One region of the Paenibacillus pedocola genome, then DNA from elsewhere that is predicted to be linked to it. Evidence: predicted binding sites of a transcription regulator. Region 1 holds the regulator's gene; each other region holds the start of a gene.
What was found. The regulator Rex, encoded in region 1, represses fermentation and respiration genes when NADH is low (regulators of the CRP and FNR family bind a similar motif). The targets are predictions, from matches to a motif close to TTGTGAAATATTTCACAA.
Positions count from the first base shown of each region.

Region 2: nirB (nitrite reductase large subunit NirB) is a predicted target of Rex. The motif match lies at 5,276-5,293, and genes of this name have one in related genera.
Region 3: adhE (bifunctional acetaldehyde-CoA/alcohol dehydrogenase) is a predicted target of Rex. The motif match lies at 7,533-7,550, and genes of this name have one in related genera.

Region 1 is NZ_CP134223.1:4,152,910-4,164,019, forward strand. Features, by position in the region: gene QU597_RS18385 (DnaD domain protein) at 1-460, opposite strand, end outside; gene asnS (asparagine--tRNA ligase) at 483-1,778, opposite strand; gene QU597_RS18395 (acetate/propionate family kinase) at 1,800-3,008, opposite strand; gene QU597_RS18400 (3-hydroxyacyl-CoA dehydrogenase family protein) at 3,005-3,877, opposite strand; gene QU597_RS18405 (AAA family ATPase) at 4,010-5,512, opposite strand; gene QU597_RS18410 (hypothetical protein) at 5,505-6,047, opposite strand; gene QU597_RS18415 (cell wall elongation regulator TseB-like domain-containing protein) at 6,578-7,096, opposite strand; gene QU597_RS18420 (amidohydrolase) at 7,133-8,434, opposite strand; gene QU597_RS18425 (redox-sensing transcriptional repressor Rex) at 8,421-9,074, opposite strand; gene dinG (ATP-dependent DNA helicase DinG) at 9,243-11,110, opposite strand, start outside.
Region 2 is NZ_CP134223.1:4,429,595-4,440,704, reverse strand. Features, by position in the region: gene QU597_RS19815 (TVP38/TMEM64 family protein) at 1-384, opposite strand, end outside; gene QU597_RS19810 (Gfo/Idh/MocA family protein) at 519-1,454, shown strand; gene yxiS (protein YxiS) at 1,480-1,803, shown strand; gene QU597_RS19800 (winged helix-turn-helix transcriptional regulator) at 1,930-2,247, shown strand; gene QU597_RS19795 (hypothetical protein) at 2,590-3,312, shown strand; gene ric (iron-sulfur cluster repair di-iron protein) at 3,500-4,225, shown strand; gene QU597_RS19785 (hypothetical protein) at 4,448-5,146, shown strand; gene nirB (nitrite reductase large subunit NirB) at 5,397-7,823, shown strand; gene nirD (nitrite reductase small subunit NirD) at 7,849-8,169, shown strand; gene QU597_RS19770 (formate/nitrite transporter family protein) at 8,220-9,011, shown strand; gene QU597_RS19765 (NUDIX hydrolase) at 9,102-9,593, shown strand; gene QU597_RS19760 (Crp/Fnr family transcriptional regulator) at 9,713-10,432, opposite strand; gene QU597_RS19755 (glycoside hydrolase family 65 protein) at 10,788-11,110, shown strand, end outside.
Region 3 is NZ_CP134223.1:4,405,242-4,416,351, forward strand. Features, by position in the region: gene QU597_RS19685 (extracellular solute-binding protein) at 1-1,110, opposite strand, end outside; gene pflA (pyruvate formate-lyase-activating protein) at 1,436-2,176, opposite strand; gene pflB (formate C-acetyltransferase) at 2,314-4,575, opposite strand; gene adhE (bifunctional acetaldehyde-CoA/alcohol dehydrogenase) at 4,836-7,457, opposite strand; gene QU597_RS19705 (ABC transporter substrate-binding protein) at 7,812-9,284, opposite strand; gene QU597_RS19710 (carbohydrate ABC transporter permease) at 9,417-10,289, opposite strand; gene QU597_RS19715 (carbohydrate ABC transporter permease) at 10,291-11,110, opposite strand, start outside.

The DNA.
Region 1 (11,110 bases):
CGGGCGCTGCTGCAGCCGGATTTCCGGCATATCGCCCAGCTGTCCTGCTTGTCTGCGCATGACCCGCAGTCTTGCCTTGAGCAGCTTCCTGTGCAGCCTCCGCAAGATAAGCACCAAGCTTGCTGTACAATCCCGAGAAATTGTACTGCTCATAATGAATATCTCTCAGCTCGTCATTATCTCCGTCGATGCTGATGAAACCTTCCTTCATCAGCTTCTGCAGCTCCCCGGCGATTACGGATATGCTCCGTCCGGTCACATTTTGCAGTTCCTCCAGCGACGGGAATTCGATGCCTTCCACCTGCCGGAAAGACAGCAGGTGGATAAGCAGCATCGCTTCGCTGCCGCTAAGATTCAGCTTCCGGTAATATTTTAAGAGTGCATAAGGAATGACGGCCATCCCGTTCTGAAGACCGAAAGCTGCGCCTTCACCCCAGGTATTCCATCCTTTGCCGTCCATACTCCAGCCCCCTTTGCGTTATTTACGGGTAGAGACGGTACAAGGTACGCGGGAACGGTATCGTTTCACGCACATGATCCAGGCCGCAAATCCAGGCTACCGTACGCTCAAGTCCAAGGCCGAAGCCGGAGTGAGGCACAGAACCGTAGGTCCGCAAATCCATGTACCATTTATAGGTATCCATTGATAGATTATGCTCTTTGAAACGTTGCTCCAGCAGCGCAGGATCGTCGATACGCTGCGAACCGCCAATAATCTCACCATAACCCTCAGGTGCGATCATGTCTGCGCAGAGTACAACCTCTGGGCGCTCAGGATGCGGCTTCATATAGAATGCCTTGAAGGAAGCCGGATAATGCGTAATGAACACTGGTTTATCATTGGCCTCCGCAATTGCAGTTTCATGCGGTGCGCCGAAATCATCGCCCCAGGCAATCTCATGGCCATTCTCATTCAGGAACTTAATCGCATCATCATACGTAATCCGCGGGAACGGCGCTTTGATGTTCTCCAGTTTGGAGATATCACGGCCTACCGCTTCAAGCTCAGCGCGGCAGTTGGTTAATACGGATTGCACGATAAAGCTGATGAAGTCTTCCTGCACCTTGAGACTTTCTTCGTGATCCGTGAAGGCCATTTCAGGCTCGATCATCCAGAACTCAATTAAGTGACGGCGGGTCTTCGATTTTTCCGCACGGAAAGTCGGACCGAAAGAATACACCTTGCCCAGTGCCATCGCAGCAGCTTCCATGTACAGCTGGCCGCTCTGTGTCAGGTAGGCGTCCTCATCAAAATACTTCGTGTGGAACAGATTCGTGGTTCCTTCAGCCGAGGTTGGTGTCAGGATCGGCGGATCCACCTTCGTAAAGTCATTCTGATTGAAGAACTGCTGAATCGCACGGATGATCTCCGCACGGATAACGAGTACCGCACGCTGCTTCGCGGAACGCAGCCAGAGATGACGGTGATCCATCAGGAAGTCCACGCCATGCTCCTTCGGGGTAATCGGATAATTTTCGGTGAGATGCAACACTTCTATTCCGGTAACAGTCATTTCATACCCGGATTGGCTGCGCGGTTCCTCACGGATAATGCCGGTCACATACAATGAGCTTTCTTGGGTGAGGCTTTTCGCATCATCCCAGACCTGCTCAGGCACTTCCGATTTCACCACAACACCCTGGATATAGCCTGTACCATCCCGAAGCTGCAGGAATTGAATTTTACCGCTGGAGCGTTTGTTGTTAACCCAACAGCCGATAACAACACTCTCTCCGACATGCTCATTCACATTCTTGATTACACTCTTGTTAGCCATGCCTAAGATCTCTCCTCTAATTTAGCCGTTAATTCCTTGCACAAGGCGATAGGTATCGCGTGCAATGACAAGCTCTTCGTTTGTCGGAACCACAAGCACCTGTACCTTGGAATCAGCTGTAGAGATGCGGCGCGGATCGCCGGAACGAACCTTGTTGGCCTCAGCATCAAGCTCAATGCCAAGGAAGGTAAGATTATTCAGTACTCTTTCGCGCAGCAGCGATGCATTCTCGCCGACACCTGCTGTAAAGACGATGACGTCCACACCGTTCATAGCGGCTGCATAAGAACCGATATATTTGCGCAGGCGGTATTCGTACATTTCAAAAGCAAGCGTGGAGTTAGGCTCGCCCTTCTCCGCACCATCGATAATATCACGCATGTCGCTGCTCACACCGGAAATAGCCAAGAGACCGCTGTGCTTATTAAGCATGGAGTTCACTTCGCCAACGGACAGCTCTTCCTTGTTCATCACATAAGGAACGATAGCGGGATCAAGGTCACCACTGCGTGTACCCATCATCAGACCTTCAAGCGGGGTCATCCCCATTGAGGTATCGATAGATACTCCGCCTTGAACCGCAGTTACGCTTGCGCCGTTACCGATATGACAGGTAATGATCTTCAAGTCCTCGAGCGGACGGTCCAGATATTCGGCTGCAGCTTTGCTGACGAAATCATGGGATGTGCCGTGTGCGCCGTAGCGGCGGACTTTGTATTTGTTGTACAGCACTCTAGGAATTGCGTACATATAAGCTTTTTCAGGCATAGTCTGGTGGAACGCAGTATCGAAAATAACAGCCTGCGGAACACCCGGCATATTGTTTTCAGTAGCTGTGATCCCCATTACTGCAGCAGGATTGTGCAGCGGTGCAAGGTCAAACAGCTGGCGGATCTTCGATTTGGCATCGCCGTCCACCAGTGAGGATTCCTTGAAAAATTCTCCCCCGTGTACAACACGGTGGCCCACAGCATTGATTTCATCAATGGAGCCAATTACACCATGCTCACTGTCGGTCAGACACGCCAGTACTTTGCGGATCGCCGTATTATGCTCCAGGATTTCACTAACTTCCGTCACATCCGGTTTACCGGTCGGTTTGTGGGTCAGAATGGATGAATCCATCCCGATACGTTCTACCAGACCTTTTGCCAGAACGGATTCATCCGTCATATTGTACAGCTGATATTTTAAAGAAGAACTACCCGAGTTGATTACTAAAACGTTCATATCCGGTCACCATCCTTGTCATACTTGAAGAAGCCTTCGCCCGATTTTGCACCCAATTGTCCTGCACGTACCATCTTCTTCAGAATAGTCGATGGACGGTACTTCAGTTCACCGTATTCACGGAACATGTTTTCAAGTGCGGCAAGCACGGAATCCAATCCGAAACGGTCAGCCATTTCAAGCGGTCCATGCTGGAATTGGTAACCAATTCGCATTGCATCATCGATATCTTCAGGAGAAGCAACACCTTCTTGAAGCACATGCATAGCTTCGTTAATGAACAAGCAAATGAGGCGTGAGGATACAAATCCTGGGGATTCGTATATCATTACGCCTTTTTTATCAACGATTTCATCAACAAAGGCTTTGGTATCTTCAAAAGTGCTGTCGGAAGTTTTCAGACCGCGCACGATTTCAACAAGGTCCACCTTACCTACAGGATGTATAAAGTGCATGCCGATTACGCGTTCCGGATACATTGTAGAGCTGGCAAGCTCTGTCAAGCTGAGTGTCGACGTGTTGCTGGCCAGAATAATGTTGCTCGGACACACTGCATCCAGCTGATTAAATACTTTTTGCTTCGCTTCCAGGTCCTCGGTAATGGTCTCAATGACCATATCACACGAGCTGAGCTCCGCGAAATGTGTCACTTTTTGAATACGGCTCAGAATCAGTTTCTTCTCAGCCTGGGTAATTGCCCATTTCTCCAACTGTTTGTCGAGACTTGTCTCGATCATTCCGTAAGAGTAATCCAGTCTTTCTGCAGTTTTCTCCACCAGCATAACATCCAGGCCCTTGGCTGCCAGCATTTCAGCAATCCCTTGACCCATGGTTCCACCGCCGATGACGCCGATTTTTTTAAAATTCATGTAAAAGTCTCCATCCTTTCAGGTATCTATACTTTTGTATTGTACCTTGTCTGTCGTAAAAAATATGTAGCCCGACATATAATAATATCTTAGCATGTCTGAAAAGTAAAAAAAAATAACCGGCATAAATAATTATGCCGGTAATCTCACACTGTCACGAAATTGACAACGAAATTGCTCTCCGGAGAGGACTTCCTCCTTCATTAATATATCCAAAGAGTAGTCAAACACATTCCGCTGTTTCTCCAGCAGGTCTCGGGTGCGAATCATAAGCTCATCTAATATTTTACTATTTTCCTTCATTAATTCTTCTGTGGTAACCATTTCCAGATTAGCAATACCAAGCGAGGTAAGTCCGGATTTCATCATCGTCTCCACAATATTCAGCGCCTGGTCAAAATCGCCGCGTGAGCCGGTGCTTCTTCCGCCGTAATACATCTCCTCCGAAGCTGCCCCTCCAAGGGCAATCATAATCTGATGCTCCAGATAATCCTTGGTGTAGAGGTATTGCTCAGTCTGCGGATTATGTCGTACATACCCCAAAGCCTGTCCGCGCGGAGTCAGGGTAACCTGGCTTACACTTCCCGGACGCAGCAGCTCTGCCATAATTGCATGGCCAAGCTCGTGGATCGCCACCCGCTGCTTTTCTTCCTGGTTCGTCTCACGGTCTGTCTTTTCGCCCATCATCACCTTGTCGATGGCCAGCGAGAGATGCCGCTGTTCCACCTCTGTGAGGTTCTCACGCATCATGTAAATCGCAGCCTCGTTCATTACACTTTCCAGCTGGGCACCGGAGAACCCGTAGGCTTCCTCTGCTACCTTGTCCAGATTCACATCCGCGTGCAGCGGCTTATTCTTGGCATGCAGATCGAGAATCGATCTGCGCCCCTTCTTGTCAGGCATATCGACCTGGATATGACGGTCAAACCGGCCCGGACGGAGCAGGGCGGAGTCAAGCATTTCCTTACGGTTCGTCGCAGCAACCAGCAGGATGCGCGGGGTGTCGTTGTTGTAGATCCCGTCCATTTCAGTCAGCAGCTGGTTCAGCGTCTGATCATACTCGCGCTGCTGGCCGCCTTCACGCTTACCGCCGATTACATCAATTTCATCGATAAAAATAATTGCGCTTTGCTTGTTTTCTTTTAAGGCGCGGTTGCGGGCATCCTTAAATAAATCACGGATACGTCCGGCTCCGACACCCACGTACATTTCTACAAACTCACTGCCGGATGCCGCTACAAACACGGAATTAGTGTAATGCGCCGCCGCTTTGGCCATCAGCGTCTTCCCTGTTCCCGGAGGGCCGGTAAGCAGGATACCCTTCAACGGGCGAATCCCGAACTTGCTGATTTCCTCATGCCGGATCAGAAAATCCAATGCTTCGCGCAGCTCCTGCTTCGCATTGTCCTGTCCGCCGATTTCTTCAAAGGTAAGCTTGGAAGGACCGCTCTTCTTACGCTTCTTATCCCCGCCCGCATTTACGGTCAATCCTCCGCGCAGGTGGGCAATGAGCAGCAGTGCGCCGATCATGCCGGCGGCAATAATCACCGGAAAAATATTGATACCGACAAACGCCATAAAAATCAGCAGCACCGGAACAAATCCGGTCAGAACTTCTTTCCAATACTTAGGCATTGTTCCACACTCCTATCGCTCCTGGAACCCGGGGTAAAATAATAAATTTGCTCTCTTTACCGTTAGTAAGGCTTACATATACGTTGCTGTCATCAATTTCTGTCGTTGCAGTTACATCTTTATATTGCGAATATTCCGCGATAAGTCCATCCAGCTTGGCAGGGATAAGTGTATATTTACGGCTCTCCATCGCTTCAGCGACAGAGAACATCGCCTTGTCCCAATATTCGTCAAGCAGGGCGCTGGAGTGCTGATTCACATCAATCTTCAGGGTGCGTCCGTCAATAGCGGAACTGCCCTCTGTGTTCACATACTGCACCAGCTCACGCAATTTCGTGCCGGGTGCGAGATCCAGTTTCAAAGTGACCTCGTTACGGTTAATAGTAATATGTGAATCGTTGACTCCTTCGTAGGATGATACAATCTTTTGGAGCGGCTCCTGCACAGCGAACTGGCGATAGGAATACCATCCGCCAAAGAGCAGCGCAGCAGACAACAAAGACGTTAAAAGCACAGGCACAAGACGTAATTTCAAGAAACGTCCTCCTCTCAGATTTGGGGCTATAACTATATGAATGCAATAGATAGCGTGTCAAACAGGTTTCCGATTCTGACATGCTCTTCGGCATGTCTTAATACAAATAGTAGTATATCATATGTGTATATACGAATCCGAATAAAATTGTGAATATATTTAAAATTTTCGATACTAATTTCTGGGTGTTTTATTGCTCTTTGCCCCTTTATCGACAAAAAAGACCTGAATGATTAGTTCATTCAGGTCTTTTTGCCGATCATTTGCAAATTCGCGTTAATATTATTTAAGCAAGATATTAATTTTACTAGTCATATAAACGGGGAAGTCCCGGCATTCTGTACTGTAACCTCATCATCGCAGGATGCTTCGCTATACTCCGCAAAACTAAGATATGTATTACTGGTACTTATATATCAATCATATATATCATTTTCTATATCAAGCATCATCAATACAACTTTATCAGAAAAGAAAACAGCAGGTAAACAGTTGCCTGTCCACCCGCCGCTCGTTCCTCTTATGCTGTCTTATTTGCTTGGCAAACTGTAGCCCTCGCCGATCGCCGTACCATCCGCGAACCGGTAAAACTGGTAATAATACCTGTTGTCCAGCTTGTAAAAGACCTGCCAGGCGTATTCACCGTTAAACACACCCGGAAGGAGCCTCTTAATTGCTGCACCCGGTAGCTGAGCGGCTATAATAGCGCGGATTTCCTGCTCCGAGGTCCCTTTTGACAGCTCCTCCGCATAGATATCGTTGGCGCCTCCAGCCGGCTTACCGTCAAGTGTAAAACGGACCCAGACCATAAGCTTCGTCCCGGCACTGTTTTTTCCCGTTAGCACCCAGTAGACCGAGTTTTCATCCCAGACCGATTTCTGCGCTTTTGTGATCTCCGTCAGTCCGGCACGGGACTTAGCAACTTCCTTGGCTGCATTCCGTTCATTCCACTGGTCCTTCATGATATAGGCATAGAACTGCCCGAGTCCGAACAAAAGGAGCAGCACCACGCCAATCCCCAGCGGAAGCCATTTTTTCCTTTTCCTCAAAGTGCAGCTCCCTTTCCTTAAAATAACAACCTCAAATTACCGTTTGAGCAGGCTCTCGAAGGTTTCCTGCGCCTTACGGCGGATTTCTTCCTCATCCAGCGTCAGGCATTTACCGTGCTTTACAACCTGCTGGCCGTTAATCCAGACATGCTCTACATCCTTGGCACTTGCCGAATATACGGCATGGGAGAGCAGGTCAGAGTGCGGCAGCAAATGAGGCTGGTCAATATCAATAGCGATAAAATCTGCCTTCATGCCTGTGGCAAGACGCCCGACATTGTTCAGATAGATCGAGGCAGCGCCATATTCTGTCGCCATCAGCAGTGCTTCCGGTGCCGGTACTGCAGTAGGATCTCCGCTTACGCCCTTATGGATCAGCGCTGCAAGCCGCATTTCCTCGAACATATCCAGGTTGTTGTTGCTAGCTGCTCCGTCAGTTCCGAGCGAGACCTTCACTCCGGCTCTCAGCAATTCAGGCACACGGGCAACTCCGCTTGCGAGCTTCAGGTTACTGCCCGGATTATGGGATACGCCAACCTTATAACGGGCCAGAATCTCAATTTCTTCATCATTCAAGTGTACACCATGGGCAATCAGGGATGGTCTGGTGAACATACCGAGCTTCTCCAGATGGGCCACAGGGCGCAGGCCGTAATCGGCTACGTTCTGCTCCACCTCATGGCGCGTTTCGGACATATGCGTATGCATCGGCAAATCCAGATCATGGGCTGCCTGCACAAATTTCATGAAAAATTCCGGCGGACAGGTGTACGGAGCGTGGGGCGAGAGCATTGCCGTAATCCGGCCGTCTGCCTTGCCGTGCCAGTTCCGGGCGAACTCTACGGCTTCGGCAAGCTTCTGGTTCTGCACATCCTCCGGACATAGACCGATCGCGCCGCGCATCAGCACCGCACGGATGCCCGACTGCTCTGTTACCTCTGCAACACGGTCCATATGATCGTACATATCCAGGAAGGTCGTTGTGCCGCCCTTCAGCATCTCGAGAACAGACAAGGCAGTCCCCCAGTATACATCATCTCCGGTGAATTTCGCTTCCATCGGCCACATTTTTTCCTGCAGCCAGCTCTGAAGCACCATATCATCACCATAGCCGCGCAGAAGCGACATCGCCGCATGGCCATGAGTATTGATCAGACCCGGCATAAACAGCAGGCGGCTGCCGTCAACGGTCAGGACACCCTCTTCAAAGGCGGGTTTGTCTTCCCCTATGTATGTGATCAGGTCATTTTCTATAGTCATATAACCGTTCAGGACGGGTTGCACCGAACCAGGTACGAGGAAGCGTCCATTTTCGATTACTGTCTTATTGCTGCTCATCCGTATGTTCTTCCTTTCCATCATGCAAATAATATGCCAGACTCTGGAGGTCGGTTGTAAAATCCGCTGCATGAATGCGAATCGTTGGCGGGGTCTTTAAAATTACCGGTGCAAAATTCAGGATAGCTTCGATCCCCGATTCCACCAGAATATCAGCTACATTCTGCGCTTCGCTGTCCGGAACGGTGATAATGCCAATCCGGATACCCTGCTCACGAATCGTCTGGCCCAGCTCTTCCATTGGCTGAACAGTCAGGGAGTTGATCTTCTGTCCCACTTTAGGCGCATAAGAATCAAATACAGCTGTAATTTTCATTGTATCCTTCAGATAGGCGTTATAGTTGGACAAGGCATGACCGAGGTTACCGGCACCGACCAGAGCCACGTTGATTTGCTGGTCAAGCTTAAGGATATGGCGGATTTTCTCGATCAGGTAGGATACATCATATCCAATGCCCTTTCTGCCAAAATCACCGAAATAAGCCAGATCCTTACGGATCTGCGCCGGGTTAAGATCCAGCTTCTGCCCCAGCTCCTGAGAGGAAACTGTGGCGATTTCACGTTTCTGGAGATCGTTCAGAAAACGCAGGTACACAGGGAGCCTGCGAACAACTGCCTCCGATATTTTATCTGATTTCATGTTTTCTCCTCCTAAAATAAAATCACTCTGATGCGCAGCTTATGAAATCCGCAAGGCGCGTTCCAGCAGCATAACCGGGAACGCGCATGCGGAGATTAGAACATTTATGATCAAACGATCAGAACAAAACAGTACAAGATAATTGCAATTCCCGGTTCCTGAAGGAGGTCATTGAATGTTGGACTCATTGCCGCCTTCAAGCCATTCTTCAATTCTCGGAACCATCTGATCAGTCAGCATATGCTCCATTTTGGGACCCGGAAGAGAATACAGGAAATACTTCCCGTAATAAGCTTCGATGACCCTGGTATCATATACAATGACAATTCCCCGATCCTGAGCCGTCCGAACCAGCCGGCCAAAACCCTGTTTGAAACGGATAACCGCCTGCGGAACAGACAGCTTCATGAAAGGATTCTTCTTCTGGGCCTGTAACAGCTCGGACTTCGCCTCCGCAAGCGGATGGTTCGGCGGCTGAAACGGAAGTCTGACGATCGCCAGGCAAGTCAGTGCCTCTCCGGGGATATCCACACCTTCCCAGAAGCTGCTGGTCCCGAGCAGCACCGAAGCCGAACTGTCCTGAAACCTCCGGATCAGCTTACTGCGGCTGCCTCCCTCCACGCCTTGGCCAAGGACCGTAATATCCTCTGATGCCAGTGCCTCCTTAAGCGGGTCATAGACCTGACGCAGCATCTTATAAGAGGTGAACAGCACAAGCATGCGGCCTTTGGTTGCGACCGCAGTTTCCGCCAGTGAATGCACCAGCTTATCCACAAAGCGGGCATCACCCACACTGCCTTTGACACTTGGGAAATCACGCGGAATAACAAGCAGCGCCTGTTCGCGGTATTTGAACGGCGAAGGCAGCAGTGCTGTCATCAGACGGTCTTGTTCGGCAGCCTCGTTAAGCCCAAGATTATCGATCATGAACTGGAAGGATTTATCCACGGAAAGTGTCGCAGATGTCAGCACAATACTCTTCTTCTTGTCGAAGAACAAATCCTTGAGCTGTGTACTGACATCGACCGGAACGGCATACAGCTGCAGTGATTTGCCGCGGTAGTTGCCGCTACCCTCCATCCAATAAACGATATTCTCATCATTTAAACCCATGAAGAAACGGATCTGTTCACGGATTGAGGCTAAATCCTTAAACAAGCCGCCAATATCCGTCACCAGACTGTCCGAGGAGGACTGGCTTTCTGTATCACGCATCTCGCTGAGCATTTTATCGCCTCTGCGGATAATATCGCTAAGGCTTAAATTCAGCGTATTCTCTAATGCTGCCAGCTCTTCCCAATCCTTCGGCTTCTTACCGGGATGAAGGCGTGTCACCAGCTGCCCGGCTTCACCCGCCGCTGCGTCACTTCGTTCAGGCAGGAGACCAAACAGCTTGTCGCTGAGCGCATCCCAGGTTTCCTTAACCGTCAGCAGGTCCGGATAGATCCTGTCGATCACACCGCTCCACTCGGAAGCCTCTTCGCTGCCGGAGGATTGCAGGGTCTGCCGCAGCGCCGGCAGCTGTCCGTTACGGCTGTCTTTATACAGCCGCGTCAGGGTGTGGGCTACCGTGAAATACTTCATCTGCATGCCAAGATGCTTGCCTGCCACATCCTCCAGATGATGAGCTTCATCAATCACAAGATGTTCATAAGCAGGAAGCAGCTGATGTCCGGCCTTCACATCGGCGAACAGCTTGGAATGATTGGTAATGACCACATCCGCAATGCCGGCTTCATGCTTGGCCCTGTGGTAATAGCATTTGCGGAACCATGGACAGGCGCGGCCCAGGCAGGAGTCCGTATCACTGGCCACAGTCTCCCAAAAGTCGCCGCCACGGCCGTTCAGATTCAGCTCCTCGTCATCACCCGATTGGGTCTGGGTCAGCCAGACAATCATTTGTGCCGCGGTGAGGGCTTCTTCTCTGGGGCTTACAAAGTCTCTTTTATTAATTTTGTGTTCAAACTTGCGCAGGCACAAATAATGCCCTCTTCCCTTAAAGATTGCAGCTTTGAACGGAAACGGCACCACGCTCG
Region 2 (11,110 bases), 280 kb from region 1:
AACCGGTGCAAGGCGGGCCAGGATGATGGACGCGAACGGACGCCGCTGCACAGCGGAGGTGAATTTTTCCAGAGCCGGTACGGACGCGAGATAGGTTCGGGCTTGCTTTTGGAACAAATATTTAACGAGGCCGTACATTATCGCTGCTGCAAGCGTTGTTGCACTCCAGCAAATCAGCGCCCCGGTGAGACTCCCATATGCATATCCGAACAAGCCAATGATTAACTTATAAGGCAGGACCGGAAAGAATGCCAGCGCTGTTGCGGCCAGCAGGGACAGAAATGGGCTATGATCCTCACGCAGCCAGTCCAGCAGATCATATCTGTAGATAAACGCAAGAATAATACCCGAAACATAAAGTATTGCTGTAAGCCATTTTCTCATTTTACTATGCCCTTTCTTAACCTGTTCATCTCATCATACTGAAAAAAAAGTAATTAATGAAGCAAAGATCATTGTCCCGGCGGGATGTCACGGTATAATACTTCTATAAGACAAGTTGTAAAGGAAGATATGCCATGAATACTCCTGTACGTAAAAGAGTGGCGATGATCGGAATCGGCGATATTGCCCGTAAAGTGTATTTGCCGCTGCTCTCCCGGCATGATCAGGCGGAGGTTGTAGGCGTACTCAGTCATTCACAATCCACTGTCCAGGGAGCCGTCCGCTCCTACCGTTTTCCCAAGGGTACAACAGATGTGAATGAGCTGCTGTCCTGGGAGCTTGATGCCGTGTTCGTGCACAGCCCCACGCCTACCCATTATGAGCTTGTTACAAAGTGCCTCGAGCATGGGTTGGCAGTTTATGTAGATAAGCCTCTTTCATATGACTTGGAACAATCCCGGCGGATGGCGGAAATGGCAGAGAATAGAGGGCAACTCCTCGCTGTCGGCTTTAACCGCCGCTTCGCACCGATGTATACGGCAGCCAAAGCCTGGCTTGAGAAGGCGGGCGGCATCAGCCATTGCCATGCGCTCAAACACCGCACCAAGCTGCAGTCCGGCAGCAGCCGCGAGACGATCCATGATGACCTGATTCATATGCTGGATCTGCTGCTCTGGCTGTGCGGCAATGATTATGAGCTGCTGAGAAGCAGCCTGAATTCCGACAGTGAAGGCCGGCTCCTGCAATCTTCCGGAATGCTTGGCTGGAATTCAGGCGCTACCGGAATGTACAGTATGGTCCGGGATGCCGGAGCGGATATTGAGAAGCTGGAGCTTCACGGCAGCGGGAGATCGGTGGAAGTGTCCGATATGGAACGGGCGATCCTGTATGAGAAGGGGGCGCTGCCGCGTACTCAAGGCTTCGGAAGCTGGGATACGGTTCTGGAGCGGAGGGGCTTCAGCGGTGTCGTGAACCATTTTCTAAGTACCATGAATACACCGGAGCAATGCGGCATTTCAGCTTCCGCCGTTTTAGCCAGCCACAAGCTGGCGGCAGAGCTTGCCGATTGACAGATTAACAGAGAGGAGTACGGGTATGGACGATTACCGCAAATCAATGGAGGAACAGATCATAGAGAGCTATAAGCGGGATGAGGAAATGATGATCCTTGTATTTGCCCAGTGGTGTGTGAACAACGGGCTTGATCCGCATGCACTCTATCTGCAGGCTTATCCGCAGCAGGAAGGCAATGCCGCACTTAGCCATGCACTTGCACTTACTGTGCCTGAGGATGAAGCAGGTTATATTTCTGATGATACGGTTCTTGGCGTGTTGTCTTTATACAGCAACGATGACCTCGCATACGTGGTCACAGAGGCAATTGCCCAGCGCAAGCCGCGGCAAGGCACAGGGGATTGACACCGAGGATATAATAAGGTGGGGCTGATGAACTTTTTTTTGGTAAACGATGTTCATTATGCTTTAAATGTGTTAAAATTATATATACTAACTAATCGTAAGTTTCACAACTGAGAGGTGAGAACAATGGAAGAACATCAGCTGACGATGTGCCCAAGATTCGAAACGGCCTTCTCTTTCTTAGGCAAACGTTGGAATGGACTTATTATCCAGACATTGATGAGCGGCCCGAAGCGTTTCAAGGATATTTCGGGACTGATTCCGTCGATGAGCGATAAGATGCTGTCTGAACGAATGAAGGATTTGGAGTGCGAAGGTATTCTGGTAAGACATGTATACCCTGAAACACCGGTGCGCATTGAGTATGAATTAACACCTAAAGGCCGTGCACTTGAGCCGGTTATGCAGCAGATTCAGTCCTGGGCCGAGAGCTGGGTCGAGTAGCCCGCCGTAAGTGTCCTATTGATAGCCCCTTTTATCCGCGTGACGGAGAAGGGGCTTTTTCAAATTTTAATAAATAAAACTTGCACAACTCACTGCAGGATGTAATATAATAGAAAAAACTGCTGCCACCCGCCTGTTCAGTAACTATCGATATTCTGCATATTTATTGTGGAAGCGCAACCAAAATTGGGATATGCTTTCGTGATATGCTTTCGGAGTAAGTTTTGTCGTAGTGAACTCGAAGATGTAACGCTAACAAAACTAAGTGTATGCTTTCGGAGCAAGTTTTGTCGTTGTGACTCGAAGATGTAACGCTAACAAAACTTTTAGGAGGCGAGGAAGATGAAAACCACCTTGTTTTCCCGGGAAATAACCTATGGGAAAGAGGATGTTGCCGAACTGGAAGCCGCTTCGATCAAAGTGCAGCTCATTTATGATAAAGCGCTGTTCATGCTGCACGGCCATCTTCCTGATTCCTTGTGGGACGCGTGGATAGGGGTGCCCTATGAAATTATCTCTTCTTTATATAAAGGAGACAATGATAGCGGCAGCGTTTTTCAAAAGTGGATTCAGAGTCCTTCGGGCTGGAAATGTATAGGCTGTGAGCGGCATTGCCTGGAGCCTTCAGCTGCTGCACAAGGAAAACCTGCAGGCAATCAGCGGTTGTTTACCTTTCACAACGGGATCCGGCAGAGTATGGTTCTGCAGGCGCTAATCTGGTCAATGTATGAGAACACCGTGCTTTTTCAGCCGTATCTGGGTGATGAAGCTTTTCTTAACGGCGATGATCTGGACACTATCTCTTCCTATTTTGTGCCGACCTATTTAAACAAGGTGCGTCTGACGGAGAACGGCAAACCTTCTAAAGAATATAAAGAGAGTAATATAAAAGTATATCAGGAATGGATATCCGCCCCCGATCTTGTCCTCCAGTGGAACGGCGGGTTAACCGAAGGCAGGTGGATGACCGGCGTGTATGTGGACCATTCCCGTTTTGCCGGCCTCGGACCCTATCTGAAGGATGCGCAGGGCAAACGGACCTATATGCAGGCTACGGTTCAGTGAAGTATTGCAGCTATTCTGGGAAAACACCTCTATAAGAGGTGTTTTTTTATGCGGTTTGTTTTCATTTTCTCCATGTTCAATAAAATTTTATGTATTTGTGCGTACAATCACAAACTGAGATTCCGGTGAGCGTTATGGTGTAGGAGTAAAGAAAAACCTAAACCAATAACGTGAGGGAGGGCCCCATATGACGGCCAATCAATTGAACCATACAACAGAAGCGCTTAGCTTTAGCGGCGAGGATCTGGTGAGAGATATCGTACTGCAATTTCCTAAGGCGGCTGATTATTTCAAAGGACAACGGATCGATTTCTGCTGCGGAGGAGTGAAGCCGCTGGCGGAGGCAGCTGCAGAGAAAGGGCTTGATGCGGATACGATGCTAAGCGATCTGCACAAGCTGGCCCAGGAGCATCCTGTGCTAGAGGAAGACACCAAGTGGAATGGAGCATCTTCAGAGGAACTGGTGGAACATATCGTGAACAAGCATCACCGTTACCTGCGTGAAGAGCTGCCTTTGATCAGCCAGAATGTAACCAAGGTATTCCGTGTCCACGGCGAGGATTCCCCGCATCTGGCCGAAGTTTACCGCTTATTCAACCTGCTGCGTGAAGATCTGCTGAAGCATACAGCACAGGAAGAAGAAATTGAGTTTCCAAAAATGCTGGCTTACAGCGCGAATCCGAGCGAGGAAGCTTTGGCTGAACTGCGCGGTCTGCTGTCCGGTCTGGAAGCGGAACATGATGGGGCAGGCGAGATTTTGCGTGAGCTCCGCGCGGTGACGAATGACTTTACCCCGCCCGAGCATGCCTGCACGACTTACCGGTTGACGTATGCCCGGCTCGAGGAGCTGGAAGGAATGACCTTCGAGCATGTGCATCTGGAGAATAATAACCTCTTCCTGCGTTACCAATAATCCAATGTATCGTAAAAAGAAGTCCCTGCGGGGACTTTTTTTGTTGCACTGCCGGAATTGCGATGGCTGAGATATTTTTTTTAAGCAGAAGGGCCATGTTCATATTGCCTTAATTAATAAATCATGTGAAAATAATGAAGCGAAAAGGACATTATACATAAAGACTACAAGCCTGAGGAAATGCTGGAAGCTGTGATCAGGCAAAAAAGGGCGGTGCCGGGAATGTCAGTGAAGTTGATGGGGCGCGTATGTCTGGGACTTCTATTTATCGTGATCATGGGAGGCTGTTCTGCGCTTAATAGCAATCTGGAGGGGAATATTGCAGACGCCGGGGCAACCCAGCCTGGTTTTTCTCTTAAGGTGGGAGACAATGATCTGACAGGGAGTTCAGGCAGACAGCTTAGTGATGCGTATAAGCAGGAGATAACGATCCAGGAATTGCTTAAGAACAGCGGTCTCGTCACTTTTGCTGAAGACGGATCTACGCTGCTTACTGTAAATAAAGTGTCACTGGCTAAAGATATGGTGTGGGAAATCAAATTGAACGACAAGCGGATTACAGATATGAATACCAGAGTTAAGCAGGAAGATAGTATAGTGATTACTGCGCAGGCGGCAGCACCCAATACCCCTTTTCAGCCTGTTATCCTTACAGTGAACGGGGGGAGTGAGCAGCCGGAGCTGACTCATTCATACGTTCAGCCGTTTACGGAAAATCTGTCTGTAAGGGGACTGCTGATGAGCAGCGGAATTGTTCATTTGGCGGAGAATAATAAGACTGTGCTGACTGTAAAGGAGTATAAACCGCTTACCAATGAGGAATGGAAGCTGAAATTGAACGATAAGACGCTGCTGGACAGCGGTATCGATATGAAGCTGAGGATACAGGACGAACTGGAGTTATCACTTGTACTGCGATAGTGATGCTGTGTTCTGACTAGTCTTTGTCTATAGCCATGTTTCTCTGTTGCCGCTACCGGCTGCAGAGGAACATGGCTGTTTTAGTTGGAAACATCCATCGAATCGTTATAAGCTAACACGGCATGTAAATTGTGAAAAGATTCACATTTAATGTGATTACAATCACAAATGCAGTTCAAATTTAAAATGTATAATTCTCTTACGAGATATATTTTCATAGGAATTCAGATGCTTCGGGGAGGTTTTAACAGTGAGAGTGGAGAGAGAAAAATTAGTATTAATAGGCAACGGGATGGCAGGCGTAGGCACAATTGAACAGATTCTCAAGCTGGGCGGCGCTTATGATATTACCATCTTCGGCAGCGAGCCTCATCCTAACTACAACCGGATTATGCTGTCATATGTTCTTGAAGGCAGCAAAAGCATTGAGGACATTATTTTGAATGACCGCCAGTGGTATGAGGACAACCATATTACCCTGCATACGGGGACTACTGTAGTCCGGATTGATGAAGAAAGCCGTCAGGTCATCGCTGATAACGGTTTAAGTGTTTCATACGATAAAGTGATTATTGCAACAGGCTCGAACTCTTTTATTCTTCCCGTTCCGGGCAGCACCAAAGAAGGCGTAGTCGGCTTCCGCGATATCGCAGATTGCGATGCCATGCTGGCGGCAGCACAACAGTACCGTACAGCAGCGGTAATCGGCGGCGGATTGCTCGGACTCGAAGCAGCCAAAGGTCTGGTTAATCTCGGCATGGATGTAACAGTAGTGCATCTGCTGGAAGACCTGATGGAGCGGCAACTGGATCATACCGCTTCGTCCATGCTGCAGGCTGAACTGAAACGTCAAGGCGTGAAGTTTGCCATGGGTAAGCAGACGGTGGAGCTGACAGGCGAAGAGCGGGTTAACGGTCTGCGATTCAGTGACGGTACGGAGCTCCAGGCGGATTTCGTGGTGATGGCTGTCGGCATTAAGCCGAACACTCAGCTTGCCAAAGACTCCGGTATTACAGTTAACCGCGGGATTGTCGTGAACGACTATCTCCAGACCTCTATGGAGAATGTCTATTCTGTCGGAGAGTGTACGGAACACCGCGGGACCTGCTACGGTCTGGTAGCACCGCTGTTTGAACAGGGTATGGTGCTGGCAAAGCATTTGTGCGGTGCCGCTACCCAGCCGTATGAAGGATCGGTTGTGGCTACGAAGCTGAAGATTTCCGGAGTAGATGTATTCTCCGCAGGTGAATTTACGGAAACAGCTGAGCATACGGTTATTTCAGCTAAAGATGAGTGGAAGAGAACCTACAAAAAGATTTTGCTCAAAGACAATATGATCGTCGGCGCCGTCTTGTTCGGTGATGTTACCGAATCGGCCAGCCTGCAGAAGCTGGTGAAGCAAGGCGCAGAGATGACCGATGAGATCTACAGTGAAGTCATGGGCACCGGTTGCTGCGGCGGGGGCGGAGCCAAACAAGGAATGTCTGTTGAGGCAATGGCCGATGAAGAAATCGTCTGCGGCTGTAATGGGGTCACCAAAAAAGCGATTGTCGATGCAGTGACCGAGAACGGATTTACCACTGTGGATGAAATCAAAGCCTGCACCGGAGCCACGCGTTCCTGCGGCGGCTGTAAGCCTGTCGTGGAACAAATTCTCCAGTTTGTCCTTGGTGACAGCTTCCAGGAGAGTGCCAAAGCCGGCATTTGCAGCTGTACAACACTCAGCCGTGATGAGATTGTAGCCGAGATTACGGCCAAAGGGCTCAAGACTACCAAAGAAGTCATGAATGTACTGGACTGGAAACAGCCTGAGGGCTGCTCCAAATGCCGTCCGGCTGTGAACTACTACCTGGGCATGATCTATCCGGACACGCATGAGGACGAGAAGGAATCGCGCTTCGTTAATGAGCGTATGAGTGCGAATATCCAGAAGGACGGCACATTTACCGTCGTTCCGCGGATGTATGGCGGTGTAACTACACCGGAGGATTTGAAGCGGATTGCCGATGTCTCCATTAAATATGATGTGAAGGTAGTGAAGGTAACCGGCGGACAGCGTCTGGACCTGATTGGTGTCAAAAAAGAGGATGTGCCTAAAGTCTGGGAAGAGCTGGATATGCCATCCGGTTATGCGTATGCCAAGTCGCTTCGGACCGTCAAAACCTGTGTTGGTAACCAGTTCTGCCGCTTCGGCACCCAGGACTCAATGGGTGTAGGAGCTATGCTTGAGCGCAAATATGAACGGCTTGATTTCCCGGCCAAATTCAAAATGGCTGTTAACGGCTGCCCGCGTAACTGTGCGGAATCCTGCACCAAGGATATCGGTATCGTCGGCAATGACGGCGGCTGGGAAGTGTTCATTGGCGGAAACGGCGGAATTAAGCCGCGTATCGCTGATGCCTTCTGCAAGGTGAAGACGGATGAAGAATTGGTTGAGGTCTGTTCAGCCGTTATGCAGTACTACCGTGAAACCGGGAACTATCTGGAAAGAACCTCCGAGTGGGTGGAACGAATGGGTCTGGAGAACATCCAGCGCGTGATTATGGATAATGCGGAGAACCGCAAGGAACTGGCTGCACGGATTGATTTTGCCTTGGCCCAGGTTTCAGATCCATGGAAAAAAATGCTGGATGATGATAATACCCGCAGTGCACTGTTCGAAAAAGCTAACCTCTAAAACGGAACCTAAAGGAGAGAAGACGATGGAAAGCACAAAACTTAAGTATACGCTAGGCACGCTTCAGCATTTCCTGCCGCAGATAGGCCGTGTAGTCACCTGCGGTCCGGTGGAGCTGGCTATATTCCGGACTTCTGATGACCAATTCTATGCCGTGGAAAACCGGAGTCCGCATCCAAAAGGCGGTCCGCTGGCTGAAGGAATTGTATCCGGCTATTATCTGTATGATCCGCTGTATGATTGGAAGATCGATCTTCGCACTGGAGAGGTTCAAGCTCCGGATAAAGGCATCGTTGCCACATTCCCCGTTACGGTGGATGGCGATAACGTAAATGTCATCCTGTAAGAAACAATGATCCAAAGCTAAACTATGTAGAGAAATGGCGGGGTGGAAAGATGTTTACGCAAAGTGTCGAGAACATCGTAGAGGCAGCAGTCAGCAAACGTGACAAAATGAATGAGAGTTTGCCGAGGTATTTTCTGGCTGCATTACTGGCCGGGGCTTATGTCGGAATCGGAATTATCCTTATCTTCTCCCTTGGTGCGCCTCTGGCTGCAATCAAATCACCGTTTCAGCCGCTGGTAATGGGAGCCTCCTTCGGGATCGCGCTGACACTGGTTATCTTTGCGGGCTCAGAGCTGTTTACCGGTAACAATATGTTCTTTACGGTAAGTACACTTGCCGGAAGAACTACGGTGTGGGATACGCTCAAGAACTGGGTTATCGTCTTTATAGGCAATGTCGGCGGGGCAATTATTCTTGCCCTGCTGATTCAGGGGACCGGATTGTTCAAGGCTGCACCTGCGGAGCATCTGATTTTCGCTGCAGCAGCCAAAAAGATGACACTTCCCTTCTCAGAGCTGTTCTTCCGGGGGATTCTTTGTAACTGGCTGGTCTGTCTAGCCATATGGATGTCTTCACGTGCTAAAAGTGAAGCTGCCAAGCTGGTGCTTATCTGGTGGTGTCTGTTCGCCTTCATCGCCAGTGGTTATGAGCATAGCGTGGCTAACATGACACTGCTTAGTGTGGCCGTTTTGCTGCCGAATCATCCAGAGACGGTAACGGTTGCAGGCTGGATTCACAACATGATTCCGGTCACACTGGGAAATATAATCGGCGGCGGTCTGTTCGTCGGTATGGCGTATTGGCTGATCTCTCCGGTTCGCTCAAAATTCAGCAAACATTAAGCATGTACTGATAAACTGTTCTGAGGCAATAGCCCTCAGGGCAGTTTTTTTGTTACACTGGAATTTAGGAATGTCCGAGGGAGGGCCACAATGAAGAGCTTTAACCATTTTGGGGTTTACGGGATTTGTGAGCAGGCCGGTAGGCTGCTGGTTATTCACAAAGGCAGAGGGGCGTATACCGGAAGATTCGATCTTCCCGGGGGGCGGCTGGAGGAGAACGAGGCGCTGACAGACGGACTGGTGCGTGAGTTCCTGGAGGAGACTGGACTGTCTGTCCGGGTGAAGAACAACCTGGGAGCCTTTGATTTTTTTGTGCGCTATCAAGAGGATTCTTTTACACATATGCATCACATTGCTGCACTGTATACGGTTGAGATCAATGAAGATCACCCGGTTTCCGATATCGCAACCTTTGCCATGCAGGATTCCCTCGGCTGTGTATGGGTGGATTTACCGGCAATAACCCTGGACTCGGCGTCGCCTATTGCAGTGCTTGCGGCAGAGTGGCTTACCAGCGGATGTCTACCTTCTCAGACAGGTTACCATGAGCATTGGGAGATGAAAGTGCTTGGGAAGCCATAGAACTTATACATAAGAAAAAAGACGCCAGATAAGCGCCTTGACCACTCTATTTTATTGTGCAGAATATTTGGGCCATATATGATTCAATGAGGAGAATAGAGGGTAATGTTACTAGGAAATTAGATACGGCAAATTTCGTTAGGACATAATTCGCAATGGCAGATTTCCTGCAGCATGCTAAGATCCTTAATGACAATCATGCCATTCTCATATTCAACTGCATCTTTTTTACGCAGATCGCTCAGCATCCGGTTGACACTCTCACGGGTAGCACCGATCATGTTGGACAGATCCGTATGCGTAATTTTCTTGTTGATCAGAATATTGTCACCATTCTTCTCGCCGTAGGTGTTGCCAAGACGAATCAGTGTGGAGCAGAGTGCGCCTGGTTTGCCGTACATCATCAAGTCACGGAATTTCGTCTGTGTGAGACGGTGATGGATACCCATCCATTTCATAAAGTCGATGGCGAAGTCGCAGTGCTGACAGATCAGAATCTCCAGATCCTTCTGCTCAATTACGCCAACCTCGCTTTCCTCAATTACTTCGGCAGTGAAGCTGTGCTTCGTGCTGAAGAACGGGTCAGCTTGGCCTACCATGTCACCAGCCTGATACATATAAAGAATCAGTTCTTTGCCTTCGTCGGTAGATTTGGTCAGTTTCACACGTCCACGTTTGATATAAAACAATTTATCCGAGTAGTCACCCTCCCAGAACAGATGTGATCCTTCAGGGACCATACGTTCTTTCATTGTGACCAGAAGTCTGTTAAAGTTCTGTTCGGAGAAACAGTTTGTATTTCCGTGGGCTTCGATAACATTGTAATGTTCCTTTATCATAATCGACATCCCCTTTATTCCCTCAGTTTTTCAGTAAATTTTAAATTAATTATACCTTGTAATTCCTCATAATGGTTAAAAATTTTCGATAAAAAGTGTCGAATTTTTAACATTGTGATAATTTTCACTTCGAACGTGTGAGATTTAATATGATTTTCACCGTAACAGGGGGAGAAAATCCATAGTTATCGTTTATTATAACAGTCAATTCCCAATTTACACAATTGTGGGGAGGCTGTTTTTTTTATCTCCGTAAAAATGCACATAACTCTGATACAGTCGGACATTGGCCTCTTATCTCCTGAAAGGTACGCTGGATATGAGCGTTGACACTCGGGAGAAGGAGAATTCAGATATGGCAAAAGTAGCAGATAAATATTTAAAGGTCGACCCTTGGGCAATTATTGAAGAGGACTTTGATCAGGAGCGGAACCGGACCTCGGAATCGATTTTTTCACTGGGCAATGAGTATATGGGTGTGCGAGGTTATGCTGAGGAAGGCTACAGCGGGGATACGCTCCCGGGCAGCTATTTCAACGGCCTGAATGAAGAGCAGGCGATCGGCAACCATTACAAAGGCATTATCCGTTCTCTGCGCTATATGGTGAATGCGGTGGACTGGCTGTATACCCGGATTACGCTTGACGGCGAACAGCTGGATTTGGCTTTCAGTAAGAT
Region 3 (11,110 bases), 250 kb from region 1:
GTACATATTTTTGATGAACGACTTCACTGCGGCTAGTTGACGTTCGTCTTCACCTGCTGAAGCGGAGAAGCCATAGCCGTTGTTCACATCACGCATCAGGGCCGTCTGATCGCCTACCCCGCCTTCAACCGCAGGGATATTGAAGAATCCTACCTTACCGATCAGCCCTTCGCCGGATTGACCAGCCTTGAAGACCGAGGATTTCCAGGTTCCGTCATACATCAGAATCGCTTCACCGCTGGTGAACTGGGTCGTATATTCAGCATATTCGAACCCGAGCTCACCTTTTTTGAAGTAGCCTTTGTCGACCCATTCCTTGTATTTGGCGAATCCTTTTACAACGTTCGGATCATTCCACTTCGCTTCACCCGTAGCAAACTTCGCTGTAACATCCGGACCGGCATACCGGGACCACAGGTGATTAGCCAGCATCAACGGTACCCAACCGGCTTTGGATGCGCCTGCCATTGGCACTTTGCCGTCCGCCTTAATGTCAGCCAGCTGCTGTTCCAGTTCCGCGAAGGTAGTTGGAGCTTTCCAGCCCTTGCTTGCATAATATTCTTTATTATAGAAGAATCCTTCACCCGAACCGCCAATCGGCAATCCGTAGATTTTGCCTTCATAAGTAAAAGGATCCAGATTGGAGAATTTATCCTTGATTCCGAGTTCTTCGAGGATCGGGGTGAGATCTAGCAGCTTGCCTTCTTTCGCGTAGATCTTGGAATCAGGGCTGCCGAACAGGTCGAAAATTTCCGGCGGATTACCGGCGGCCATTTCACCGCGCAGCTTCTCTTTGCGGTTCACATCCGAATCCACACCATCCAGCTTGAAGGTCAGACCCGGCACCTCTTGCTGCACCTTGCCTACGACATCTTCCAGAATCGCCAGGCGTTTCTGTTTATCGGCACCAACCTGTGTATGACGGATTGTCATTTCAAAAGGCTCCGTGTTCACCGGTTCTTCTGTTGCCGGGGCATTGGTTGCAGCAGTCCCGCTGTTAGTTGCAGCGGCTTCACCATTGTTGCCTGAATTATTATTATTTCCGCAAGCAGTCAGTAGGGCTGAGGTGACAAACATTAGGGACAAGAGCATGGTTATACTTTTTCTCATTACGGGTGACCCTCCCTGGTTAATGATTTATGATTTCACTTACAACTCTTATTATAGAAAACAGACTTTGTAATCGTAAGGTTAAGATTCATCTACAATAGGGATAAAAACCTCTAATGTAAGCGAATACAATGGCATTTAGTCACATATTAAGTTATATTTTATGACATAATATTAAAAACCCAGTGAAATGACAACTCATTCTTGTTATGAAACCTATACACAATGTGAATTACCTCTATATTTACTTTCTTAACCTGACAGCAAAAAGCCGTCCCCCAGTATATTAGCTACTGTCAGGAACGGCTTCATTCAATTGCGATCATTATTTTACCAAAGCTGTCTCTTGACGTCCTTCTTCGATCAGCCGGTAAGCGCGCTGCACTTCCTCTTCTGTTGGTGAAGGTACACCCTCAAGCTCATAGGGACGGCCAAGCACTTCCCATTTATAGATCCCCATCTGGTGATAAGGCAGGATTTCAAACTTCTCAACACCGTTTAGGGTTCCGATGAACCGCCCAAGATTCAGCAGGTCTTCTTCCTTGTTATGAATACCAGGAACGTAAACGTGGCGGATCCACATTTTACGATTATGATCTGATAACCAGCGGGCCAGTCTCAACGTACGGTCATTGGATTTACCTGTTAGCTTGATATGAGCTTCATCATCAATATGCTTTAGGTCCAGCAGCACCAGATCCGTTACATCTAACAGATCAGTAATCTTATCGCCTTCGTTATACCCGTTCGTATCGAGTGTAGTGTGCAGGTTCCAGCGTTTCTTCACTTCCGTGAACAATTGCTTTACGAAATGTGCCTGGAGTGTTGGCTCCCCGCCTGAAACGGTAAGTCCACCGCCTGAAGAGCGGTAATAGTTCAAATAAGGCTGAATTTCTGAGAGTACATCCTCGATACTCATTTCTTTACCTTCGTTAAGACCCCAGGTATCCGGGTTATGACAATATTGGCACTTCAATAGGCAACCCTGCATAAATAGAACAAAACGGATACCAGGCCCGTCCACGGTCCCAAAGGTTTCTAAGGAATGTATGTGTCCATTAGCCATATGATGACATCCTTTCGAAATAAAACTTCAAATTTTAATGAATTTTAAGCAAGATTTTACCGCCCTTGAAACAAGAGCGGTATCACCTTGCAGCTATTGCATTGTATAAGCGTAACTGCGGTTAGCAGTTAATTTAATTACATTGCACCGTGGAAAGTACGGTTGATAACATCGAGTTGTTGTTCACGAGTCAGCTTGATGAAGTTAACAGCATAACCAGATACGCGGATAGTCAATTGTGGATAGTTTTCTGGGTGCTCCATAGCATCCATCAATTGTTCGCGGGCAAATACGTTAACGTTCAAGTGGTGGCCTTTGCTGCCGAAATATCCGTCCAGCATCGATACCAGATTGGATTTACGTCCTTCTTCTTCTTTACCAAGTGCTTTAGGCACGATAGAGAAGGTGTTGGAGATACCATCCAAGCTATCTTCGTAAGGCAGTTTAGCTACGGAGCTCAAGGAAGCCAAAGCGCCTTTTTTGTCGCGTCCGTGCATTGGGTTAGCACCTGGTGCGAACGGCTCGCCTTTTTTACGTCCATCAGGAGTTGTACCTGTTTTCTTACCATATACTACGTTCGAAGTGATAGTCAGTACCGATTGTGTCGGCAGAGCATCACGGTATGCATGGTGTTTGCGGATCATAGTCATGAACGATTCAACCAGTTCTACTGCAATGCTGTCAACAGCATCATCATTGTTACCGTAGCAAGGGAATTCACCTTCAGTTTCGAAGTCAACCGCGATACCTTGTTCGTTACGGATCACTTTAACTTTTGCATGTTTGATTGCGCTCAGGGAGTCAGCGGTAACAGACAGACCGGCAATACCACAAGCCATAGTCCGCAGAATATCGCGGTCATGCAGAGCCATTTCGATACGTTCGTAGGAATATTTATCGTGCATGTAGTGAATGACATTCAGTGTGTTCATGTAAGTCTTAGCCAGCCACTCCATCATCGGTTTAAAACGTTTCATTACTTCGTCGTATTCCAGGTATTCAGAAGTGATACGCGGATATTCAGGTCCTACTTGAGCACCAGATTTTTCATCCACACCGCCGTTGATTGCATACAGCAGAGCTTTTGCCAGGTTAGCGCGGGCTCCGAAGAATTGCATTTGTTTACCGATACGCATTGCGGATACGCAGCAAGCGATACCGTAGTCGTCGCCGTAGATTGGACGCATCAAATCGTCATTTTCATATTGAATCGAGCTGGTTTCGATGGAAACCTTCGCACAATATTTTTTGAAGCCTTCAGGCAGTTTTTCAGACCACAGTACAGTCAGGTTAGGTTCTGGTGCTGGTCCCAGATTGTACAGGGTGTGCAGGAAGCGGAAGCTGTTCTTAGTAACGCGTGTTGTTCCGTCTACGGACATACCGCCGATGGATTCTGTAACCCAAGTTGGGTCACCGCTGAACAGTTCGTTATAGTCAGGCGTACGCAGGAATTTCACGATACGCAATTTCATGATGAAATGGTCAACCAGTTCTTGTGCTTGTTCTTCAGTCAATGTACCTTCAGCAATATCGCGTTCTACATAGATATCAAGGAAGGAAGATACACGTCCAAGGGACATTGCAGCACCGTTTTGTTCTTTGATTGCAGCCAGGTAACCGAAGTATACCCATTGGAAAGCTTCTTTAGCGTTGTTTGCAGGCTTGCTGATATCCATGCCGTGCATTTGTGCCATTTGTTTCAATTCGCTAAGGGCACGAATTTGTTCGGAAATTTCTTCACGAAGACGGATAATGTCATCTGTCAGGGAATCCACTTCAAGGTTTGTAAGATCTTGCTTCTTTTCTTTGATCAGGAAGTCAATACCGTAAAGTGCTACGCGGCGGTAGTCACCGATAATACGGCCACGGCCATAAGCATCAGGAAGACCTGTGATGATACCGGCTTTACGTACGGCTCTCATTTCGGATGTATATGCATCAAATACGCCTTGGTTATGCGTTTTGCGGATGTTCGTGAACATTTCAACAATGTTTTGCGGAAGTTCGAAGCCGTATGCTTTGGTAGCATCGATCATCATCTTGATTCCGCCAAAAGGTTGAATAGAACGTTTGAAAGGAGCATCTGTCTGAACACCGACAATTTGTTCTTTGTCCTTGTCGATGTAACCAGGCTGGTGGGATACGATTGTAGATACAGTATTAACGTCTACATCAAGCACGCCGCCGTTAGCAATTTCTTGCTTGGTCATTTCAGAAACAATTTTCCAAAGTTCTGTTGTGTTATGTGTAGGACCTGCGAGGAAATCTTCCTTACCTACATAAGGATTGATGTTCTTCTCGATAAAATCATTTACGTTTACTTTCTTGGACCATTTACCTTTTGCAAAACTTCTCCAACCGGACTTTACTTCTTGTACATCTTTTTCAATCACCGACATGCTAAATCCCTCCATTTATATTTATATTATTTGTAGAGATCGCGGGCTTGAAGGTTAATCCCGTGTCTCGTGATCCCAATGATATGGTTGTTATAAAATTCACAATCGCGACTTCATATCCGGGAACGTTGTTTATATAAACATTTTAGTTTATTTTCTCAAAAAGGACTGTGACAAATATCACCTTTCCGGTGATATTTGTCACTACCATCTAGTCCCATATTAACCTTTAAACTTGCTTTTTGCTAAGCAATCGCCAATTATACGTCGAATCTTCCGTAAAATGCGTTGCGGTATACATCAGCCAGCTCAGTTACCAGCGGCAGTTTAGGGTTGGCAGTAGTACATTGGTCTTCAAATGCACGGTCAGCCAGGTAATCTACACGCGATTCGAAATCCTTAGGATCGAAGCCAAGCGCCGAGAACGACTCTTCGATACCGAGTTTTTTGTTCAGATCGCGGATTGCATTGATCAGGCTAGTTACGCCTTCTTCAGTAGTGCGGGCCGGCAATCCCAGAATGCGGGCGATTTCGGCATAACGCTCGTCAGCTACGAAGTGGGAATATTTAGGGAACGAAGCGAACTTCGTAGGTTTTTTAGCATTGTAACGGATAACGTGCGGCATCAGGATGGCATTGGTACGACCATGCGCTGTGTGGTATTGACCGCCCCATTTGTGCGCCAAGCTGTGGTTAATGCCCAGGAACGCGTTAGCAAAAGCCATACCAGCGAGTGTCGATGCGTTATGCATTTTTTCACGAGCCAGTTTGTCGCCAGTCAGAGCCGATTTTTCCAGGTACTGGAATACCAATTGAATTGCTTTGATTGCCAGACCATCGGAATAGTCACTAGCCATTACAGATACATAAGCTTCAATTGCATGTGTCAATACGTCCATACCGGTATCAGCAACAGCAGTTCTAGGCAAGCTGTATACAAACTCTGGATCAACGATCGCAACATCTGGAGTCAGCTCATAATCAGCCAATGGGTATTTAGTATTGTTGCCAGTTGTCTTGTCAGTAATAACTGCGAATGGAGTTACTTCCGAACCTGTACCCGATGTAGTTGGGATTGCAACGAATTTCGCTTTGTTGCCCAGCTCAGGGAATTTGTAGACGCGTTTGCGGATATCCATGAATTTCTGTTTCAATCCGTCAAAGTCAGCATCCGGGTGTTCATAGAACAACCACATTCCTTTTGCAGCATCCATTGGGGAACCGCCGCCGAGTGCGATGATGCAGTCCGGTTGGAATCTGTTCATCATAGCAGTACCTTTTTCAACTGTAGTAGTCGATGGATCCGGTTCAACTTCCGAGAACACTTCGATAGCTACAGGTGTTTGGCGCTGACGCAGATAGTGTTCTACTCTCTCAACATAACCCAGTTTAACCATCATTGGGTCCGTGATGATTGCTACACGGCTGATGTTAGGCATTTTAGTCAGGTACTGTGTGGATCCTTTTTCGAAGTAAATTTTGTCAGGTACTTTAAACCATTGCATATTCACGGTACGACGGTTCACCCTTTTCACGTTGATCAGATTGATTGCAGTAACGTTCTGCGATACCGAGTTGCGTCCATAAGATCCGCAGCCCAGGGTAAGCGAAGGGATATTCGTATTGTAAATGTCGCCGATGGCGCCATGTGTCGAAGGCGAGTTCACAAGAATACGTCCTGTTTGCAGGCGGTTCGAGAACTTCATGATAACTTCTTCGTTGTTGGAGTGGATAGCCGAGCTGTGGCCCATGCCACCAAATTCAACGATTTCTGCAGCGCGTTCGATACCTTGGTCTGCATTTTTAACTTTGTAGCAAGCCAGAACCGGGCTGAGTTTTTCAGCGGACAGCGGATATTTAGTGCCTACGCCTTCGATTTCAGCTACCAGAATCTTAGTGCCGGCTGGAACCTGAATACCGCACATTTCAGCGATTTTCACTGCCGATTGACCTACGATTGCTGGGTTAACTGCGCATTTTTCTACGTTCATTGCGCCGTTTGTCAGCTTAGCAGCTTCATCTTTGTTAACGAAGTAGCAGCCATTCGCGATCATTTTCTTCTTCACTTGGTCAAAGATTGCTTCTTCAATAATAACGGCTTGCTCGGAAGCACAGATCATACCATTGTCAAAGGTTTTGGAAAGGATGATGTCTGTTACTGCTTGATCGATGTTAGCACTCTTCTCGATGAAGGCAGGAACGTTACCAGGACCTACGCCGAGTGCCGGTTTGCCGCAGCTATAAGCTGCTTTAACCATTGCCGATCCGCCGGTTGCGAGGATCAGTGCAACGTCTGGATTGTTCATCAGTGCGTTTGTTTTGTCCATAGTAGGAAGTTCAATCCATTGGATGAAGTTCTCAGGTGCACCAGCTTTTACGCCTGCATCATGAAGAATTTTGGCTGCTGCCGCACTACACTCTTGCGCAGATGGATGGAAACCGAATATAATAGGATTACGTGTCTTAGCGGCGATCAATGCTTTAAACATCGTGGTGGATGTTGGGTTGGTTACCGGTGTGATACCCATTACAATTCCGACTGGTTCAGCAATCTTCTGGAAGTTGTCATAAGTGTTATCTTCAATAACGCCTACTGTCTTGTCGTACTTAATTCCGTGCCAGATATATTCAGTTGAGAAGATATTCTTCGTAATTTTGTCTTCGTATACTCCGCGTCCTGTTTCTTCGACGGCCAATTTCGCCAGGTACATATGTTTGTCGAGACCTGCCAACGCCATTGCATGAACGATTGTGTTAACCTGCTCTTGATCTAGCTCCATGAACGCATCCAGGGCTTTCTTTGCTTTATCCACCAAAGTCTGAATATACTCTTCAGCGGTGGTTTGTTTCACTTGGGCGGCGACTTCGTTTTTAACTGCCATCTCCCTCGTCCTCCTGTCAATTTTTAGGTTGTTTTTCTCTACACATTTATCTTATCACATCCTCCTCGTCTTGTATAGTGAATTCTTTCACAAAGTATAAAGTTTTTTTGATTTGTTTTCAAAGCGCTTTCATTCGATCATAATCAGGATTTAATACCATTTTTTATAAAATATTTTGGTAATATTTATATTGCGGCTCTCTGTTGACTTCTGAAACCCAGGTTCTCAAGGTTTACAGGGATTTGAAATTGCTGCTTTTTGTCTGATATTGGAAAACAAAAAAACAAGACGGCTGTTCTCCCTATTCGGAAGAATGGCCCGTCTTGTATTCATTTCTGGCGTTACCAGCGTATTCTACTCTACTTTAATAGTATCGAAGAATTTCTCCTGCACCGTTTTGGCGGCGGCATCCAGCTGCGCTTTGGAGTCTGTGCCTTTTTTGGAGAACAGCTCCTGGATCACATTGGACATCGTTGCGTAATAATCCTGAGTGTTGTACTGTGCTTCAGGCTTACCATCCAGTAGAGCCATAATGTCAGGGTTGTATTGATACACAATGTCGGAATACTTGTCGTATACGGCTTTTGTTTTCTTGCCGAAGTCAGAGTCAGCAGCATAATAGTCCAGAAGCGGCGGGATAAAATACTTGCCGTCCGCTTTGCGCTGCTGCAGAATCGCATCGAGCGCTTCCAGGCCTTTATCAGAGAAATAATCAAATGTAATATAGCGGAAGGCCATTTCCTGCTCGTCTTTAGAAGCGTTCGGATTGATTACGAGGTAATCGCCGCCGAGCACTCCGGTATGCTTGCCGCCTTTTTCAGCTGCTGGCATTGGATAGGTGAGCACATCCTCGGGTTTGAGTCCGCCCTGATTCAGTGCCTGTTCAATGACGCCGTCGGAGCCAGCCATCACCATCGCCGTACGTCCCTGCTGGAACGCCCCAACTGCATCACCCCAGCCAAGTGCCCAGTCCTGCGGAATAGCGTTCGCTTCCCATCTCAGCTTCTTGTAGAAATCCAGTGCTTTTACCCCTGCTTCGGAATTAAAGGTAGCAACGACCTTGCCGCCCTCCACATTCTGGATCTCTCCGCCCGCTTCGAACAGGAAGTTGGTCCAGTTCCAGCCAGCTTCATTGCCTTTCCCCATTGGGGCGATTCCGGAAATCCCTTTTTTGGGATCAGCTACCCCTTTGGCGGTGTTCAGCATATCCTCCCAGGTCCAGTCCATCGCCGGAACGGCTACGCCTTTGTCATCCAGCATCTTCTTATTAATCATTGTTGTGGTTACATACCCTTTTTGGGTTACACCGTAGACCTTACCGTCAATGATGAACTGATTTTGCAGCACCGGATTGATTTGATCCTTGTACTCATATTTGTTCCACAGCTCCGTAATATCGGCAGCCCAGCCCTTTTCCACCAGGAATTTGGCTTCTGTAGCATAGGTGTTAAAGAAGGTTGGCGCTTCATTGGCGGCCATTTTCACTCCGATTTCACTGACATTGTACTGCCAGTCATCCTTGATAATCTCTACGTTCGGATATTCCGCCTGAAAGCGTTTGATCCGGTCGTCCTCCTGAGCCCGCATCTCTGTCAGGTCAGGTGTCGGATAGTGGATTTTGATCGTTACTTTTCGCTGGGTGATATCATCGGCAGGTGCATTTGTTGCAGCAGTGCTGTTATCCGTATTTGCTGTGGCAGGTGCCGGAGAAGCTTCCTCCCCTGTATTTCCCTGGGCATTTCCGTTGTTGTTATTGTTGCCGCCGCAAGCGGATAACAACGAACCGGCCACAAGGAGACATGCTAATACGCTGGAAAATTTACGCATTGAAACTCCCCTTTTCAATTCATAATTAACTTACAAATTCATCTTAAAAGAGAAATCGTTTACAAACGAGGTGTATTTATATTCCTTTCATGTGCAGGTTTACGATCCCCCGTAAAATCGCGTCTTCCGCGCCTACCCTTTCACAGCCGACAATGTCACTCCGCGCATAATGAATTTCTGGAAGATCAGGAACACGAGAATCGGCGGCAGAGACACCAGGAAGAGAATTGCAAACTTAATGTTCGTATTCAGCGCCTTGACGTTGATAACATACTTATAGATCGCAGTCGCGAGCGTATATTTATCCTCGGTGTGCATGACCAGTGACGGCCAGAACCAGTCATTCCAGGCTGTGGAGAAAATAAAAATGGCCAGCGTGGCGAAAATCGGCACGGACAGCGGAACAGCGATAGAGAAAAAGCTTCTCGGCTCCGAGGCTCCGTCAATCCGCGCAGCTTCAAAGATTTCCTGGTGAATTCCGTCAAAAAAGTTCTTCAGCAGCAGAAAAAAGAACGTGTTCGCTCCTGCCGGCAGCCAGAATGCCGCATACTGGTTGAGCAGGCCCAGCTCCTTCAGGTTGACAAAGTTCGGAATCATATAGCTGGTTGCCGGGATAAACAGTGTCATCAGGAAAAAGAAATAGAAAGCTTTCCGGTACGGTACATTCATCCGGGAAATACTGAACGAAGCCATGCCGAGCACTACCAGTGTCACTACCATATTCCCGACAAATATATATAGGGTATTCTTCAGGAACATCAGCAGATCAATGTAATTCACCGCATCCCTCAGATTGCTGAAATGCCACTCCTGCGGGAAAAAATGCGGCGGAAAGGAGTTAACCTCCTGGTTGGATTTCAGGCCGTTGAACATGGTCATCAGGATTGGATACATCATGGTAAAAACCATTATGGCAATAAGGAATACCATAAGGCCGTAGACAACTTTATTGCTTGTCTTTTTAAGATCATGTTCGGACAAAATTCCTCTCTCTGCGCTCTTCATCCTAATTATCCTCCTTCCCCAGCTTGAACTGTAAAATGCCCAAACCGCCCAGGACGATGAACATCAGCATGCCTAACGCCGTTGCCGTTCCATAATCAAGCCGGGTGAACGCATACTTCACGATCAGGAGTGCATAGGTAAGCGTGGTCTTATTCGGCCCGCCGTCCAGCAGCGCCAGCTGTGACTGGTATCCTTGAGAGGTCGCGATTATTTGCAGAATCAGCATCAGGACAATCAGATTGCGCAGGGATGGCAGTGTAATATGGCGGATACGCGCCCAGACACCGGCTCCGTCAATCTCGGCCGCTTCGTACCAGTCACGCGGAATACTGAGCACAGCGGCCAGATAGATCAGCATCCCCGAGCCAAACTGCTGCCACGTTTCCATAAACACAAGCGAGAGCATAGACCACCTGCTGTCCGTCAAAAAGGGGATCTGGTCCGCCCCAAGCGTACCCAGCAAGGCATTAATCGGTCCGACCGGATCATAGAGCCATCTCCACAGCCCATACAGAACCACCGCAGGCATTACATAGGGAAGATAAGCTGCTACCCGCACAAACCCTCCGAACCTCCGGAGTTCTGAGATCGCAATAGCGAAGGCAATCGGCACCCAGAAGCCGACGACAAGACAGAGCAGCATGTAATACAGTGTATTTTTGACTGCGATCAGGACATCGGGGTCCGTGAGCGCTGTAGCATAATTGCCGAAGCCTACAAAGGTATTTCCTTTAACAAAATCCACAGTATAAAAGCTGTACAGAAAGCCTTTGAAAATCGGCACCCACATAAACATAATGAAGATGACAAGGGCGGGCACG